2 regions of the Burkholderia sp. PU8-34 genome follow, and region 2 is predicted to be linked to the other one. Evidence: riboswitches for the same ligand, from Rfam matches in the RefSeq annotation. Region 2 holds a riboswitch; the other holds the start of a gene.
What was found. Region 2 has a riboswitch for thiamine pyrophosphate ahead of ACV22Z_RS28070 (FAD-dependent oxidoreductase). Riboswitches for the same ligand answer to the same signal wherever they lie in the genome.
Positions count from the first base shown of each region.

Region 1: linked by a shared signal. The riboswitch ahead of thiC (phosphomethylpyrimidine synthase ThiC) and the one ahead of ACV22Z_RS28070 (FAD-dependent oxidoreductase) in region 2 are both predicted to bind thiamine pyrophosphate.

Region 1 covers NZ_JBSAXC010000002.1:173,773-182,474, reverse strand. The annotation lists gene ACV22Z_RS05540 (helix-turn-helix domain-containing protein) at 1-84, shown strand, start outside; gene ACV22Z_RS05535 (molybdopterin-dependent oxidoreductase) at 119-907, opposite strand; gene ACV22Z_RS05530 (cytochrome b/b6 domain-containing protein) at 934-1,566, opposite strand; gene ACV22Z_RS05525 (pentapeptide MXKDX repeat protein) at 1,735-2,037, opposite strand; TPP riboswitch at 2,347-2,463, shown strand; gene thiC (phosphomethylpyrimidine synthase ThiC) at 2,586-4,517, shown strand; gene ACV22Z_RS05515 (hypothetical protein) at 4,505-4,642, opposite strand; gene ACV22Z_RS05510 (glycine zipper 2TM domain-containing protein) at 4,749-4,964, shown strand; gene ACV22Z_RS05505 (hypothetical protein) at 5,349-5,612, shown strand; gene ACV22Z_RS05500 (DMT family transporter) at 5,795-6,721, shown strand; gene ACV22Z_RS05495 (EAL domain-containing protein) at 7,059-8,339, shown strand; gene arfB (alternative ribosome rescue aminoacyl-tRNA hydrolase ArfB) at 8,373-8,702, opposite strand, start outside.
Region 2 covers NZ_JBSAXC010000015.1:105,230-113,931, forward strand. The annotation lists gene ACV22Z_RS28050 (ABC transporter ATP-binding protein) at 1-783, opposite strand, end outside; gene thiE (thiamine phosphate synthase) at 883-2,028, opposite strand; gene ACV22Z_RS28060 (thiazole synthase) at 2,025-2,840, opposite strand; gene thiS (sulfur carrier protein ThiS) at 2,880-3,077, opposite strand; gene ACV22Z_RS28070 (FAD-dependent oxidoreductase) at 3,113-4,249, opposite strand; TPP riboswitch at 4,464-4,585, opposite strand; gene ACV22Z_RS28075 (ABC transporter ATP-binding protein/permease) at 4,874-6,634, shown strand; gene thpR (RNA 2',3'-cyclic phosphodiesterase) at 6,750-7,316, opposite strand; gene ACV22Z_RS28085 (alanine/glycine:cation symporter family protein) at 7,319-8,702, opposite strand, start outside.

The sequences.
Region 1 (8,702 bases), on a different contig from region 2:
AACCTGTTCGCGCTCGACACGCTCGTCAACATGGCGACGGCCGCCGGCCTGCGCGTCGAAATGCGGGTGCGGGAATCGGGCTGACGCGCGGCGCGCGCCAGCGCTTGCCCGCGGTTCGTCACGACCCGCCGAACCAGTTGTATCCCTGGTCGACCCAATACCCGCCCGGAAACGTGTTGGTCACGAAAATTTCCATGATGTGCTTCGGGTTCTTGTAGCCGAGCTTGGTCGGCATCCGCAGCTTCATCGGGAAGCCGAATTCCGCCGGCAGCCGTTGCCCGTCGTATTCGAAGGTCAGCAGCGTCTGCGGATGCAGCGCGGTCGGCATGTCGATGCTTTCGTAGTAATCGTCCGCGCATTTGAAACCGACGTATTTCGCGCTCGTGTCCGCGCCGACGCGCTGCAGGAACGCGCCGAACGGTGTGCCGCCCCAGCGCCCGATCGCGCTCCACCCTTCGACGCAGATGTGCCGCGTGATCTGCTCCGCATGCGGCAGCGCATACAGCTCGTCGAGCGTCCACACGCGCTTGCCGGTCACGAGGCCCGACAGCGCGAGCTTGTAAGTCGACGCATCGACGTGCGGCACCTCGTCGATCGCGTAGTACGCGTTGAACGGGAACGGCCGCGTCAGGTCGGCCTCGGTGTAGGTCGGCGCGAGACGCTGCGGGCTGAACAGCCATGCTTGCACACGGTCGTTCATCCGCGACACCTTTTCGAGAAACGCGTTGACCGATGCGTCGTCCTGCAGCGTGCAGCCGGTCAGCATCGTCAGGCCGCCGAGCGTCAGGATCCGCCGGTTGAACAGGCGCCGCGACGGCATCTCCAGCTCGCGCCGCACGTCGAGCGCGAGCGCCTGCCGGTCGAGCGTCCAGCGCGGACGGCCGCGCGTGTCTTGGGGTTCGGACATGATGATCTCCTTGCGCGTGTTCGCGCCTAGCGTCCACGCAGCATCGCGAGCAGCGAGCGCGGCACCAGCAGCGCCATCGCGACATGCACGACGAAGAACGCGACGAGCACCGACATCGCCCAGAAATGCACGACGCGCGCGTTGTCGTAGCCGCCGAGCAGTGTCCGCAACAGCGGAAACTGCACCGATTTCCAGATCACGAGACCGGACAGCACCAGCACGACGAGATCCGCGATCGCCGTCAGGTACGCGGCGCGCTGCACTGCGTTGTAGACGCTCAGGTCGTCGTGCGCGAGCTTGCCGCGCAGCGCCGCGACCAGATCGCGCAGCACCGCCGATGGCGTGACCGGAAGGAACTTGCGCGCGATGCGCCCGGTCGCGGTCGCCATCGTCAGGTAGAAGAGCCCGTTGCCCGCGAGCAACCACATCGCCGCGAAATGCCATTGCAGCGCGCCGCCGAGCCAGCCGCCCAGCGTAATGCCGTGCGGGAACATGAACGGCGGGTAGATCGGCGACGCGTCATAGATGCGCCAGCCGGACAACACCATCACGATCGCCGCGAGCGCATTGAGCCAGTGGCTCACGCGCACCCACAGCGGATGGATCGTCTGCACGGGCGGCCTGGCGGCCGCGTGCTCGGGAACAGGAACGGCGGGCATGACGCACCTCCTCGAATGGGTCGGCAGTCGGCGCAGGCTGGCCGCACGACGGCAGGCCAACCGGCTGCACGACGTCCGGGAAGCGCGCGGCGCGCAGCAGGCACCGCCCCGGCCGGCGGCGGATGCGCCGGCGGCCGGTCGCTCACGGCACGCGCGCGAAGGATGCGTTCAGTACGACATCTTGTTCGACTTGTCGTCGTTCGTCGGCTTGCCCATCGTATCGTGCGACATCGCGCCTTTCTTCTTCATGTCGTGCTTGGCCATGGCGCCTTTCTTCATGCCGTTGTCCTTGGACATCTCGTCGTGGCCCATTGCGTCCTTCGACATCGGCGCCTGCTCCTTCGACATCGACGACTGGTCCTTCGACATCGACGACTGGTCCTTGGACATCGCATCGTTCTGTGCGTAGGCGCCCGTCGCTGCAAAGGCGAAACCGGCGAGACAGGCGGCGATCAATACGTTCTTCTTCATGACATCACTCCTTCAGGGGTGGGTTTGAGGAGTCGAATAGTCGGACGAGGCCACGTGAAATGACAGCCCCGTCACAGAACATTTTAGTTTTTGCGGCGAACGATCGCGGCCCGGCCGGCCGCGCGCCGCCGCATCGCCAGGCTGGCCACGATGGCCCCGGGTTTTCCCGCCGTTTCCGCCGGAAACGCCCACCCGACGCTCTCCCGGCCAACCTGCCCGGACGCACGCCGCCGCCGGACGGACGCGCCGTGGCATGCCCGTGATCTGCCCCCGGTTGAAACTGCCGCGAACCCGGTGTATCTTGTGCGCTTGCTAACGCGGGGGTCCTGCAATGCGTTCGGTCAAGAAACCGGCATTGCGGGTGAGAAATACCCTTTGAACCTGATCTGGGTAATGCCAGCGCAGGGAAGCGTACGGGCTTCGCCGCCATCCCTCTGACGAAACCCGCCGCCTCACCAACCTCGTCTCCTGCTTAGCTCGAGCCCCACATTCGCCATGGGACCCGAGTCATCGCCATAGCGCCGACTCGGGCCGATACAGGAGATTGCATGAACGCCAATCCGAAGTTTCTGTCCGCCGACGCCCACGTCGACGCCGCTGCCGTCGCACCTCTGCCGAATTCGCGCAAGATCTACGTGACGGGCTCGCAGCCCGACATCCGCGTGCCGATGCGCGAGATCACGCAGTCCGACACGCCGACCGGCTTCGGTGGCGAAAAGAATCCGCCGATCTACGTATACGACACGTCGGGCCCGTACACCGATCCGGACGCGAAGATCGACATCCGCGCGGGCCTGCCGGCGCTGCGCCAGCGCTGGATCGAAGCGCGCGGCGACACCGAGACGCTGTCGGGCCTCACGAGCGACTACGGCCGCGAGCGCGCAGCCGACCCGGCCACGGCCGACCTGCGCTTCCCGGGCCTGCACCGCCACCCGCGCCGTGCGCAGGCTGGCAAGAACGTCACGCAGATGCACTACGCGCGCCAGGGGATCATCACGCCGGAGATGGAATACATCGCGATCCGCGAGAACCAGCGCCGCGCCGAGTACCTCGAAAGCCTGAAGGCGAGCGGCCCGAACGGCGCGAAGCTCGCCGCGATGATGGGCCGCCAGCACGCGGGCCAGGCGTTCGGCGCCGCCGCGTTCGGCCCGAACGCGCTGACCGAGATCACGCCGGAATTCGTGCGCTCGGAAGTCGCATGCGGCCGCGCGATCATCCCCGCGAACATCAACCACCCGGAATCGGAGCCGATGATCATCGGCCGCAACTTCCTCGTGAAGATCAACGCGAACATCGGCAACTCGGCCGTCACGTCGTCGATCGGCGAGGAAGTCGACAAGATGACGTGGGCGATCCGCTGGGGCGGCGACACGGTGATGGACCTGTCGACCGGCAAGCACATCCATGAAACGCGCGAGTGGATCATCCGCAACAGCCCGGTGCCGATCGGCACGGTGCCGATCTACCAGGCGCTGGAAAAGGTCAACGGCAAGGCCGAGGACCTGACCTGGGAAATCTTCCGCGACACGCTGATCGAACAGGCCGAGCAAGGCGTCGACTACTTCACGATCCACGCGGGCGTGCGCCTGCAGTACGTGCCGCTCACCGCGAACCGGATGACGGGCATCGTGTCGCGCGGCGGCTCGATCATGGCAAAGTGGTGCCTCGCGCATCACAAGGAAAGCTTCCTGTACGAACACTTCGCAGAGATCTGCGAGATCATGAAGGCGTACGACGTGAGCTTCTCGCTCGGCGACGGGCTGCGCCCCGGCTCGATCTACGACGCGAACGACGAAGCGCAGCTCGGCGAGCTGAAGACGCTCGGCGAGCTCACGCAGATCGCGTGGAAGCATGACGTGCAGGTGATGATCGAAGGCCCCGGCCACGTGCCGATGCAGCTGATCAAGGAGAACATGGATCTCCAGCTCGACTGGTGCAAGGAAGCGCCGTTCTACACGCTCGGGCCGCTGACGACCGACATCGCACCGGGCTACGACCACATCACGTCGGGCATCGGCGCCGCGATGATCGGCTGGTTCGGCACTGCGATGCTGTGCTACGTGACGCCGAAGGAACACCTCGGCCTGCCGAACAAGGACGACGTGAAGGAAGGCATCATCACGTACAAGCTCGCCGCGCACGCCGCCGACCTGGCCAAGGGCCACCCGGGCGCGCAGGTGCGCGACAACGCGCTGTCGAAGGCGCGCTTCGAGTTCCGCTGGGAAGACCAGTTCAACCTCGGTCTCGATCCGGACAAGGCGCGCGAATTCCACGACGAGACGCTGCCGAAGGATTCCGCGAAGGTCGCGCACTTCTGCTCGATGTGCGGCCCGCACTTCTGCTCGATGAAGATCACGCAGGACGTGCGCGAATTTGCGGCGCAACAAGGCGTGTCCGAAACCGAGGCGCTGCAGAAGGGCATGGAGGTCAAGGCCGTCGAGTTCGTGAAGACCGGCGCCGAGATCTATCACCGCCAATAAGCGTCGCCGGCAATCAGCGCCGGATCGCTCCGCGATGCACGCAGCCCGCTTTCGAGCGGGCTTTTTTGTGCATGCCGCATGCCCGCCACCGTGCCGGGAAACAATTGATTACGTAAGTCGATCACTTTAACAAGTCCTTACAGCAGACCTCCAGTTCGGCGCGTACCTTGGGTTTGTGCGCGGGACCCATCCGACGCGCAACAACCTTTTATGACATCAAGGACAACGATCATGATTTCGATTCGGCGTATTGGGGCAAGCGCACTGATCGTCGCAACGATGGCGAGCCTGTCGGCGTGCGACTCAATGACCACGCGTCAGCGCGATACGGCAATCGGCGCGGGCGTAGGCGGCGTCGCCGGTGCGGCGATCGGCGGCAATGCGTTGTCGACCCTCGGCGGCGCGGCCGTCGGCGGCATCATCGGCAACCAGGTCGGCAAGCATTGACGGCCTGCCTCCCCCGGAGGCAGCGTGACACGACAGACGGCGCTATCCGCATTGCGGGTGCGCCGTTTTCGCTGCGGAGCGCACATGTCGTCCGGCGATCGATGCGTGCGGGTGGCGGTGATCGGCGCGGTCGCCGAAAGCTGCCCTTTGTGACCGGCGACCCCACATGGCGGACGGGATCGCCACCGCCGCTCCCGCAGCAGTTCTTGTAGCAGTTCTTGTAGCAGTTCTTGTAGCAGTTCTTGTAGCAGTTCTTGTAGCAGTTCCCGTAGCAGTTCCTGTAGCGGCTCCCGAAATGATCCGTTACCGTTTTGCACATCGTGTCACGGCCGCGCGGCGTAAGCTTAATCATAGGCTCACCGCCCACCTTGCCGGGGAGACATCATGAACAGAACATTCGTCGCCGCAGCCCTCGCATGCGCGACGCTTGCCGGCTGCTATTACCCGTACGGCTACTATCCGTCCGACTATTACGCGGCCGCCCCCGTCCCGGCGGCGCCGGCATACGTGGCGCCGGCCCCCGCCTATTACCCGGCCTATCCGGTCTATCCGGCACCCGGCTACTACGCGCCGGGCTGGGGCGGCTGGTGGGGTCCGTCGCTGTCGCTCAACTTCGGTTTCGGCGGGCGCGGCGGCCGTCGCCACTGATCGCCGCCCACTAGTCGCCGCCACTGTCGAACGGCGCTCCGCGGCGACATGCCAGCTGCCGCCGTCGTCGGCGACACGCGGTTCTACCGTTTCTTGTCGTTTCATCCGATCGTGAAACGTCGGCCGGGTAACGCGGTGTAAGATTCAGCGCATCCCCTCCCCAGCCTTCCGGCCCACGATCGATGTCACCGAAGAACGCTTCCCTGCTGACCGTGCTCGCTGCCCTGTGGGGCGCGTCGTTCCTGTTCATCCGGATCGGCGTCGCCGAGTTCGGCGTCGCGCCGCTGATGGCGCTGCGCGTCGGCATCGGCGCGCTGTTCCTGACCGGTCTCGCGCTCACCCGTTTCAAACCCGCCGAGCTCGGCACGCAACTGCGCCGTCATGCGTGGCCGCTGTTCGTCGTCGGCGTGCTCAATTCCGGCGCGCCGTTCTGCCTGTTCGCGTTCGCCGAGCTGACGCTGTCGGCCGGCGTGACGTCGGTGATCAACGCGACGACGCCACTGTGGGGCGCGCTCGTCGCGTACCTGTGGCTGAAGGACAAGCTGTCGCTGCCGCGCGCGCTCGGTCTCGTGATCGGCTTCGCGGGCGTGCTGACGCTCGTCTGGGACCAGATCGCGAGCGCAAGCGGCAACACGGGCGCCGGCGCAACCGCACTCGCCGCCGCAGCAGCGCTCGGCGCGACGCTGCTGTACGGCATCGCGGCCAACTACACGAAGCGCAAGCTGACCGGTGTCGACCCGCTCGTCAACGCGACCGGCAGCATGATCGGCTCGACCGTGCTGCTGCTGCCGTTCGCGATCGCGACGTGGCCCGCGGCGCCGATCAGCGCGCACGCATGGGGCTCGGTGCTCGGGCTCGGCATCGCGTGCACGGGGATTGCGTATTTCATCTTCTTCTACCTGATCGCTCACGTCGGGCCCGCGCGCGCGATCACCGTGACGTTCGTGATCCCGGTGTTCGGCCTGCTGTGGGGCGCGCTGTTCCTGAACGAGCACGTGTCGGCCGTGATGCTCGAAGGCTGCGCGATCGTGCTCGTCGGCACCGCGCTCGCGACTGGCGTGATCCGGCGAATTCCGGGCATGCGGCCGCGCGGCGGCGAAACGGCCTGACGGCGTCGGCGGAGGCCGCAGGCGTCGGCCTCGCGCGCCGCCCGCCTGTTCGTGAAACGGACGCGCCCGATTGGGCGCGTTTTTTGCGCGTTCTTGCGTCCAGGCGATGCCGATCCACGTTGACGCCGATGCGCGTCGAGCGGCGCGCCAGGCTGTACGCGGCTGGCGTCTGGAGTTACCCTGATACGCGATCCATCGGGATCTCGCTACACTCCAAACAATTATCCGCAGGAGGCGGTCAAGATGGGCCACGTTGTTCCGCGCCTGCGTGCGTGTGCGGCCGCCGCTGCGACGCACCGCGAAGCCACGTTGCCGTCCGTCTCCGAGCGCTGCTGACATGCCGCAGACACTCGACCTTTCACTCGAATCCCTGCTCGAACGCCTGACGCCCACGCCGGCCGGCTGGCTCGCCGACTATCGCGGCGTGACGCTGCGCAGCGTGTTCCAGCCCGTGCTGTCGATCACGCACAAGCGCGTCGTCGGCTACGAAGCGCTGTTGCGCGTGGTCGACGCGAACGGTCAGGCAATCTCGCCCGGCGCGCTGTTCGATCGCACGCGCGGCGAAGAGGAAGCGCTCCTGCTCGACCGGCTCGCCCGTTGCCTTCATACGGCCAATTTCGTCGCGCAAGGGATCGGCGATGGCTGGCTATTCCTGAACGTGATGCCTCGCGTGCTCGATTCGGGCCTCGTGCAACGCGAGTTCGTCGAGGCGCTGTGCCATCATTTCGCGCTGCCGCCGAACCGCATCGTGCTCGAGGTTGTCGAGCAGCCGTCGCGCGACGAAGCCGAGCTCGCCCGCACGATCGACATGATCCAGCATCGCGACTTCCTGATCGCGATCGACGATTTCGGCACCGGGTTCTCGAATTTCGACCGCGTGTGGCGTGCGCGGCCCGACATCGTGAAGCTCGATCATTCGCTCGTCGAACGCGCGACGTGGGCTGCCGAAGATCGCCGCATCATCCATCACCTCGTGTCGATGCTGCATCAGGCCGGCGCGATGGTCCTCGCCGAAGGCGTCGAGAGCGACGACGCGCTGCAAGCGTTGATGGAAGCGGATATCGATTTCGTGCAGGGTTTCCAGTTCGGTCAGCCCGATCCGTCGATCGCGCGCGCGAGCGCGGCGGTGCCGGCGATGCTCGACGCCGCGTGGGCGCGCTTCATCGCCCGCCACCCCGTACCGGCGAATGCCGCGCAACCGGGCTTTGACGCGATCGAACGGCTAGTGCTTGCGGGCGCGGCCGCGTTCGCGGTGAGCGGCAACCTGCAGGACGCCGCGCAGCGCGTGCTCGTCGTACCGTCCGCACGCCGCGTGTTCGTCACGGACGAAATCGGCGAACAATTCCTGCCGTCGATCGGCGCGCCGGCCCACAACCACAGCGCAGCCACCACGCGCCTCGCGCCGCTCTTTCCGGAAACGCACAGCAACTGGTCGCGCCGCCCGTATTTCCAGCGCGCGATCGCCGCACCCGGCCGCGTCGCGCTGATGGGGCCGCACTTTTCGCTGACGGAAGGCCGCGACTGCTACACGGCCGCCGTTGCCACCCGCGCAAACGACCGGCTCGTCGTGTTCTGCGTCGACTTCGTGCTCGACAGCGCGGGAACCGTGATGCGCTGATGCGCGCAAGTCGTCCGGCGCGACGCGCCGGCGTCAGTCGACGATCTTCCCGCGCCCGGATTTCACTGCGCTGCGGCGCGCCTTGTGCTCCAGCCGCCGCTCCTTAGATGCGCGGGTCGGCCGCGTCGCGACGCGTGCGCGCGGCGTGACGGCGACGCTGCGGATCAACGCGTCGAGCCGCGCCAGCGCGGCGTCGAGATTCTTCTCCTGGGTGCGATGTTCCTGCGACTTGATCACGACGATGCCCTCGCGCGTGATGCGCTGGTCCGACAGCGCAAGCAGCCGTTCCTTGAGCAATTCGGGCAGCGACGACGCACGGATGTCGAAACGCAGGTGAATCGCGCTCGACACCTTGTTGACGTT
Region 2 (8,702 bases):
CGGCGGGCTCGTGTAGTGAAATTTGAACGGGCCGTCCGGCGCGCCGTCGATGAACTGGCGCACGCTCGGATCGGTCGATGCGCGCAGCTCGTCGGGGGTGCCCTGCGCGAGCACGCCGCCGTTGGCCAGGAAGTACACGTAGTCGGCGATCGCGAACGATTCCGGCACGTCGTGCGTGACGAGGATCGACGTCGCGCCGAGCGCCTGGTTCAGCGTGCGGATCAGGTTTGCCGTGATGCCGAGCGAGATCGGGTCGAGGCCCGCGAACGGCTCGTCGTACATGATCAGCTGCGGATCGAGCGCGATCGCCCGCGCGAGCGCGATGCGCCGCGCCATGCCGCCCGACACTTCGGACGGCATCAGGTCGCGCGCGCCGCGCAAGCCGACCGCGTTGAGCTTCATCAGCACGAGATCGCGGATCAGCGCCTCGGGCAGGTCGGTATGCTCGCGCAGCGCGAACGCGACGTTTTCGAACACCGACATGTCGGTGAAGAGCGCGCCGAACTGGAACAGCATGCCCATTTTGCGGCGCAGCGCGTACAGGCCGTCGCGCGTCTGCGCGCCGACGTCCGCGCCGTCGAACAGCACCTGGCCGCGGCGCGCCCGCACGAGCCCGCCGATCAGGCGCAGCACGGTGGTCTTGCCGCAGCCCGAGCCGCCCATGACCGCGACGACCTGGCCGCGCCCGAAGCGCAGGTTCAGGTTCGACAGCACGAGGCGATCGCCGTAACCGAAATCGACGTCGCGGAGTTCCAGCAGTGTCTCGGTGGGAGAAGGGCTCACGGAGCTGACAGTCCTTTTACGCAGAACGCCGAATTATAGGGCCTGCATTGGAATCATGTCGTGACGCTGCCCGCGGCCCTCCGGTCAATGATTGTCAAATTATCCGGCGAAATTTTGCTGCAACGCAACAAGCGCGGCGCGATAGTCGTCCGCGGCCGTCACCGCACTGACCACCGCTACGCTGCCGACGCCCGTCGCGAGCACGGCCGGCAGCGTGTCCTGCGTCACCCCGCCGATCGCGACGAGCGGCGCTTGCGCGCCCGCGAAGGCCGCGTAGCGGGCGATCCGGGCAAGCCCCTGCGGCGGCGCGGCCACCGCCTTGGTCAGGGTCGCGAACACGGGCCCGAGCGCGAGATAACTCGGACGCACGTGCAGTGCGCGCAACATTTCGTAATAACCGTGGCTCGACAGTCCGAGCCGCAGGCCCGCGCGCGCGATCGCGGCGAGATCGGCCGTCTCGAGGTCCTCCTGGCCCAGATGTACGCCGTACGCGCCGGCATCTGCGGCGATCTGCCAATGATCGTTGATGAACACGCGCGCATCCGGATGGCGACGCCCTGCCTCGACCGCACGCGCGATTTCGGCGCGCAGCACGTCCGGCGCGGCGCCTTTCACGCGCAGCTGCACGGTAAGGACGCCGCAGTCGAGCACCCGTTCGACCCATTCCGCGCTCGGCACGACCGGATACAGCCCCAATTGCGCCGGACACGGCGGGAACGCCGGCTCGGGCGCGGCCGGCAGCCCGGCGATGCGCGGGAACCGCGCGGCGTCGACGGGCCATGCGTCGGCTGCGGGCTTCTCAGTCACGGTATCGGTCACGGTATCGGCCACGGTCTCGTCGCCGTCGCGCCACGCGAGCGCGAGCACCAGCGCGTCGAGCGGCGCAAAGCCGCAATCGATGAACGCGGCGAGCGCGGCAATCCAGTCCTCCGCGAGCGGATGCGCGGCGTCGAGCGCATGACGCTCGCCCGCGCGATGCAGCACCGCGCGGCGTTCGCCGTACTCGATCACGGCAACGTCGGGCGACGCCGGCCGCGACGCGGCCGATGCCAGCGCACGCGCCGTGTGGTCGCCTTCCGTTGCGATCAGCACGTCGCCGTCGGCGAGCGTGTCGGGCGGCGCGACGCACAGACGCCAGGTTGCCGTGCCGCGCGGCCAGTCACCGAGCCGCGCGCGAATCCGTTCGGCCGCTTCCGCGAGTTCGTCGGCCGGCGGCCAGAACGCGGTCGCGCACCCCGCGCTCACGCGCAGCCCCCGTCCTGGTGCCAGAACGGCATGCCGACGACCGGCGTGCTCGCGTGCGCGGTATCTCGCGCGTCCATCGGCCCCGCGAGATACGCGGCGCGGCCGGCGTCGACGCCCTGCGCGAACGCGCGCGCCATGATCTCCGGATGGGTCGCCTGCGACACCGCCGTGTTCAGCAGCACGCCGTCGAAGCCCCACTCCATCACCTGGCACGCGTGCGACGGCACGCCGAGCCCCGCGTCGACGATCAGCGGCACATCCGGCAGCCGCTCGCGCAGCACGCGCAGCCCGTACGGATTCACAACGCCCTTGCCAGTGCCGATCGGCGCGCCCCACGGCATCAGCGCCTCGCAGCCCGCGTCGAGCAGGCGCCGGCCGATCACGAGATCCTCGGTGCAGTACGGCAGCACCTTGAAGCCGTCCTTGACGAGCTGCGCAGCGGCCTCGATCAGGCCGACCGGATCGGGCTGCAGCGTGTAGTCGTCGCCGATCAGCTCGAGCTTGATCCAGTCGGTCTCGAATACCTCGCGCGCCATGTGTGCGGTCGTGACCGCCTCGGCGACGGTCTGGCAGCCGGCCGTGTTCGGCAGGAGCGGCACCGCATGGCGCTTGAGCAGGTCGAAGAAGCCGGCTTCGGCGGTGCCGCCCGACATCTGGCGGCGCAGCGCGACCGTCACCATCCCGGGCCGCGCGGCGGCGATCGAGTCGGACAGCGATTGCAGCGACGGATAGCGCGACGTGCCGAGCAGCACGCGGCTTGCGAAGGTTTCGCCGTACAGCGTCAGCGCATCGGCGGAAGTGAGGGACGTCATCTCGTGTTCCTGGAAAGAGCGGGGACGAACCGGCGGCGCTCAGCCGCCCGCGACGGGGTGCACGACGTCGAGCTTGTCGCCCGCCGCGAGCGCGCGTGCCGCATGCTGCGCGCGCGCGACGAACGTGCCGTTCAGCGCCACCGCGTACGGCGGACGCGCGCCGAACGCGTTCAGCGCATCGGCAACCGTCGCGCCGTCGGGCAGCGTCAGCCTCTGTTGATTGATCTGGATATCCATGGCGTGCTTCGTCGAATTCGGGAAGGCGGCGTGCGTCAGGCCGGCTGGCGCGCGTCGTCTCGGTGATGAAGGAGATCCGGCCAGCGCGCCGCGCCCCGCCACGCGGCGAACGCATCCGCGCCGCCGAGCGCGCCGGTCAGCGCCGCTTCGGCGAGCGCGACCGCGGCATGCGCGACTTCCGGCGCGATCATGAAGCCGTGCCGGTACAGGCCGTTGACCGCGAGCGTCGCCGCGCCGTCCCAGATCAGCGCCGGACGATGGTCGGGGAGCGTCGGCCGGCACTGCGAATTCAGCTCGAGGATGCGCGCCTCGCCGAACGCCGGATGCACGGAGAACGCGGCGCTCAGCAGTTCGAGCGCGGAACGCACGCTGACGGGCGACATGTCCTCGCCCTCCACTTCGGTCGCGCCGATCACGTACAGGTCATTCTGCTTCGGCGCGATGTACAGCGGATAGCGCGGATGCAGCAGCCGCACGGGCCGCGTCAGGCCGATGCCGGGCGCATGCACGCGCGCGACCTCGCCGCGGATGCCGCGTAGCGCAGGCAGCACCGGTTTCGCGCCGAGCCCGCGGCAGTCGATCGTGAAGTGCGCGTCGGGCAGGTTGTGCGCGTCGATCGCGACGTGCCAATGCGTGTCGACGCCGCGCTCCGCGAGGCCCGCGGCAAGCGCGCGCAGCGCCTGACGGTTGTCGAGCTGGCCTTCGTGCGGCAGCAGCAGCCCGCGCGCGAAACGGCCCGCCAGCGCGGGCTCGGCCGCGTCGACCTGCGCGCCCGCGAGCGTGACGAAGCCGCCGTCGAGCAGCCCGGGCGGCGCGTTCGCGCGCACGCGCCGCTCGAACAGCGGCGCCTCGGCGCGATCCGCGTGATGCCAGACGACGAGCGTGCCGTGATGCTGGAAGAACACCGGTTCGGGCAACTCGGCGAGCCACTGCGGCCAGCGCGCGAGCGACGCGGCGCCAAGCTCGGTGATCAGCAGCTCCGCGCTGGCCGCCTCGGCGAGCGGCGCGAGCATCGCGGCCGCGACCCACGCGGCCGACTGTTCGCCGTCAGGGCCGCCGCGCTCGTACAGCGCGACGCGATGCCCGTCGCCGGCAAGCCGCCATGCGATCAGGCGGCCGACGAGGCCGCCACCCAGCACCGCGAAATCCGGTCGTGAATTCGTGATGGTCATTGCGCGCCCTCCTCGCGGAACGCACGCGCGCGGCGTGCGGACGCACGTGCGCAAACCCGTGCGAATGCACGCGGGGCGGAACAAAAGACTGAAGATTGAACGGTCATCGCATCCTTCCGTAACGCGCAATGCGCGTACCCAAAAGGACGAAACCGGCAGCAAAGGCCGGCCGGGCGGGACAGGGTGCTGACAATGGGGAGGCAGCCAGCACGGCCCGGCGGGATCGGAAACTTCCCGCGCCGGTATTACCCGGATCGGGTGCAAAGGGTCTCTCTCAGCCTCGCCGCGCCGCCGAACCTTCTGCCGGCCGCACACGAAGCACCCCTGTTTCGTCGACGGCCATTAGACCATAAAAGCGGAAAGCGCCGCAAACTGTCCCCGGTCGGCAATTTCACCGATGCCGCGCGCCGGTCTGGCACAATGCCCGCAGGCCGGCGCGCAATCGCGCGCCGGCAGCCGTGTCACAGCCGGCCGTTAGGGACCGTCCAGCAACATTAAGGGCCGGGGGCACCATCCCGAACACCCGCGCCAGCCGGCACCCAGGCGGCACCTTTTCCCGGCATGCCGTTTCGCGGCGCGCGTCCTGCCTCACCCGGCGCGCGCCGGCTACTCATCAGGAAGCACATGACCCAATCGACCCATACCGCCCACGACGTACCGCAGGACGAGCGCCCGGTATCCGCGTGGAGCCTCATCAAGCCCTACTGGGTCTCGTCCGAATGGAGGATCGCATGGGGGCTGCTCGCGACGATCATCGCGATCAACCTCTGCGTCGTCTGGATCAACGTGCGGCTCAACAAGTGGAACGCGGAGTTCTACAACGCGCTGCAATCGAAGAACGTCCACGACTTCCCGAACCTGCTGATGCAGTTCTCGGCGCTCGCGTTCGGCTTCATCATCCTCGCGGTGTACGGCCGCTACCTGCGGCAGATGCTCGGCTTTCGCTGGCGCCAGTGGCTCACCGAGCGCTTTCTCGGCCAGTGGCTCGGCGACCGCGCGTTCTACCGGATCGAACGCGACCGCCTCGCCGACAACCCCGACCAGCGGATCACCGACGACCTGCAGTCGTTCGCGACGACCACGCTGTCGCTGTCGCTCGACCTGCTGTCGACGGTCGTCACGCTCGTGTCGTTCATCACGATCCTGTGGTCGCTCGCGGGCGCGCTGACGTTCACGCTCGGCGGCACGCCGATCGCGATCCCCGGCTACATGGTGTGGGCGGCCGCGCTGTACGCGGTGGTCGGCTCGCTGATCATCCAGAAGGTCGGCCATCCGCTCGTGTCGATCAACTACCAGCAGCAGCGCGTCGAGGCGGATTTCCGCTTCGGGCTGATCCGCGTGCGCGAGAACGCCGAGCAGATCGCGTTCTACGACGGCGAGAACACCGAAAACGGCAACGCGCACAACCTGTTCATGCGGATCCGCGACAACTGGTGGCGCGTGATGAAGTACACGAAGCGGCTCACGTTCGTGCTGAGCTTCTACGGCCAGATCGCGATCATCTTCCCGCTGGTCGTCGCCGCGCCGCGCTACTTCGCGGGGGCGTTCTCGTTCGGCGTACTGATGCAGATCTCGTCCGCGTTCAACACCGTCAGCGACTCGTTCTCCTGGTTCATCAACAGTTACAGCACCCTCGTCGAATGGCGCGCGACGGTCAACCGTCTGCGCGAATTCAAGCGCGTGATGGGCGCGTCGCACCTGAAGGAAAGCGTGTCGCCCGCCACCGAGCACGGCGGCATCAACCTGCATTACGTCGATTCCGAGCAACTGTCGACGTCGTCGCTGAAGCTCGCGCTGCCGAACGGCAATGCGCTCGCTGACATCGGCACCGTCACGATCGAGCCCGGCTCGCGCTGGCTCGTGATCGGCAAGTCGGGTTCGGGCAAGAGCACGTTCATGCGCGCGCTCGCGGGCCTGTGGCCATTCGGCGACGGCGCGATCGACGCGCCGGTCGGCGCGCGAATGATGTTCGTGCCGCAGACGAGCTATCTGCCGATCGGCACGCTGAAGGCCGCGCTCACGTACCCGGCCACCGCCGACGCGTTCAGCGACGAAGCGTGCCGCGATGCGCTGCGCGCGTGCCGGCTCGAGGACTACGCCGACCGGCTCGGCGAGACCGCGCACTGGACGCGCGTGCTGTCGCCGGGCGAACAGCAGCGTCTCGCCGGCGCACGCGTGCTGCTGCACAAGCCCGACTTCCTGTTCCTCGACGAAGCGACGAGCGCGCTCGATGCGGACAACGAAGCGCGCCTCTATCACGTGTTCAACGAGCGGCTTCCGCAGGCGGCGATCGTCAGCATCGCGCACCGCGAATCGCTCGCGGCGTATCACGGCGGCACGATCAACGTCGAGCGCGTGAATGACAGCGACAGGGTCGCTGCGTAACGCCTGCGAATCGGCGGCCGGAACGTATCGAGCGTCCCGGCCGCCACCCCCGCGCCTGCGCATCCCGATCGCGGACGTGCGCCGGCAACCGGGTCCGCTCACGCCTGCACGGGCTTCAGTTACCCTCCCCCGCCTCCTCCAGCGCAATCGCCGCCGACACGATCGGCCGGTGCGACGCGCCTTCGTGCGACAAGTGGCTCTCGAACAGCGTGAGCGCATCGAAACGCAATGCGACCGGCTCTTGCAACGCGCCGCCATGCGCAGGTTGACCGACCGCGTAGTGCGGCAGTCTCGCGAGCGTCACGTGCGGCCTGAACGGCCGGCGATCGGTCGGCATCCCGATGTCCTGCAACGCCGCGACCAGCGCGTCGTTCAGCGCGACCAGCGCCGGTTCGGCACCGAGTTCCGCGACGATCAGGCGCGCCTTCGGCAGGCTTGGCCACCATGCGAGCCGCTCGACATGCTGCAGCGGCAACGCATGCGCGGCCGCCAGCACGGGCAGCCGCGCGGCCAGCGCATCGCACGCGCCGCGCTCGATCGCACCGAGAAATGCGAGCGTCACGTGAAGCTGCTCGGGGTGCGTGCGCCGCGCGCCGCGCGCGACCGGCAACGCGTGCAACGCGTCGCGCGATGCCGCATCGGGCATCAGCGCGACGAATGCACGGAGCCGGTCGGCGTCCATGGTCAGCGCACCGCGACGCCGGGCGCGGCCCCGGTTTCGGGCGCCGCCGCCGGACGCTGCGGCAGCGGACCGTGCTCGCCCCAGACGTCGGTCGGCAGCACGCGCGCGAGTTCGGGAATCGTGTGGCGCGTGAACACCGGATCGGCGACGCCGGCCGCGCGCTGGCGGCGATAGTCGCGCCATGCGGCGTGCGCGTACTTGCCGAGCGCGAGGATCGCGACCAGGTTGATGATCGCCATCAGGCCCATGCTCGTGTCGGCCATCGCCCACACGAGCGGAAGCTGGCCGACGCTGCCGAACATCACCATCGCGAGCACCGCGACGCGGAACAGCGGCAGCATCCCGCGCCGCTTCGTGATGAACTCGACGTTGCCTTCCGCATACGCATAGTTGCCGATCACCGATGAGAACGCGAGGAAGAAGATCGCAACCGCCATGTAGATGCCGCCCCAGTCGCCGACGTGGCTCGAGATCGCGCGTTGCGTGAGCGCCGCGCCTTCCATCCCGGTGCCGATCTCGTACTGGCCGGACAGCAGGATCACGAATGCGGTCGCGCTGCAGATCACGATCGTGTCGACGAACACGCCGAGCATCTGGATCAACCCCTGCGTGACCGGATGCCGGGTGCTGGCCGTCGCCGCCGCGTTCGGCGCGCTGCCCATGCCGGCTTCGTTCGAGAACAGCCCGCGCTTCACGCCGATCGCGACCGCCTGGCTGACCGCGTAGCCGGTCAGGCCGCCCGCCGCCTGTTCGAGGCCGAACGCGCTCTTCACGATCAGCGCGATCACGTCCGGCACCATCGCGATGTGCGTCGCGACCGCGTAGACCGCGAGCGCGAGGTAGCCGATTGCCATCAGCGGCACGATCACCTGCGCGACCGTCGCGATCCGGCGGATCCCGCCGAAGATGATCGGCGCGGTCAGCAGCACGAGGCCGAGGCCGACCGCCGCGCGGCTCCAGCCGAACGACGTGTGGAACGCGTCGGCAATCGCATTCGACTGCACCGCGTTGAACACGAAGCCGAAAGCGAGGATCAGCGACAGCGAGAACAGCACGCCGAAGCCGCGCGAGCGCAGGCCCGTCTGAATGTAGTACGCAGGGCCGCCGCGATACGTGCCGTCCGGGTGCGAGACCTTGAAGATCTGCGCGAGCGTCGCCTCGACGAACGCGGACGACATCCCGACGAGCGCCGTCATCCACATCCAGAAGATCGCGCCCGGCCCGCCGACCGTCAGCGCGACCGCGACACCGGCGATGTTGCCGGTGCCGACGCGGCTCGCGAGCCCGGTCGCGAACGCCTGGAACGACGAGATGCTGCCCGGCTCGCCCTTGCTGCCGACGAGACGCATGCTGAGGAACAGCGCCTTCAGCTGGATCATCCGGAAC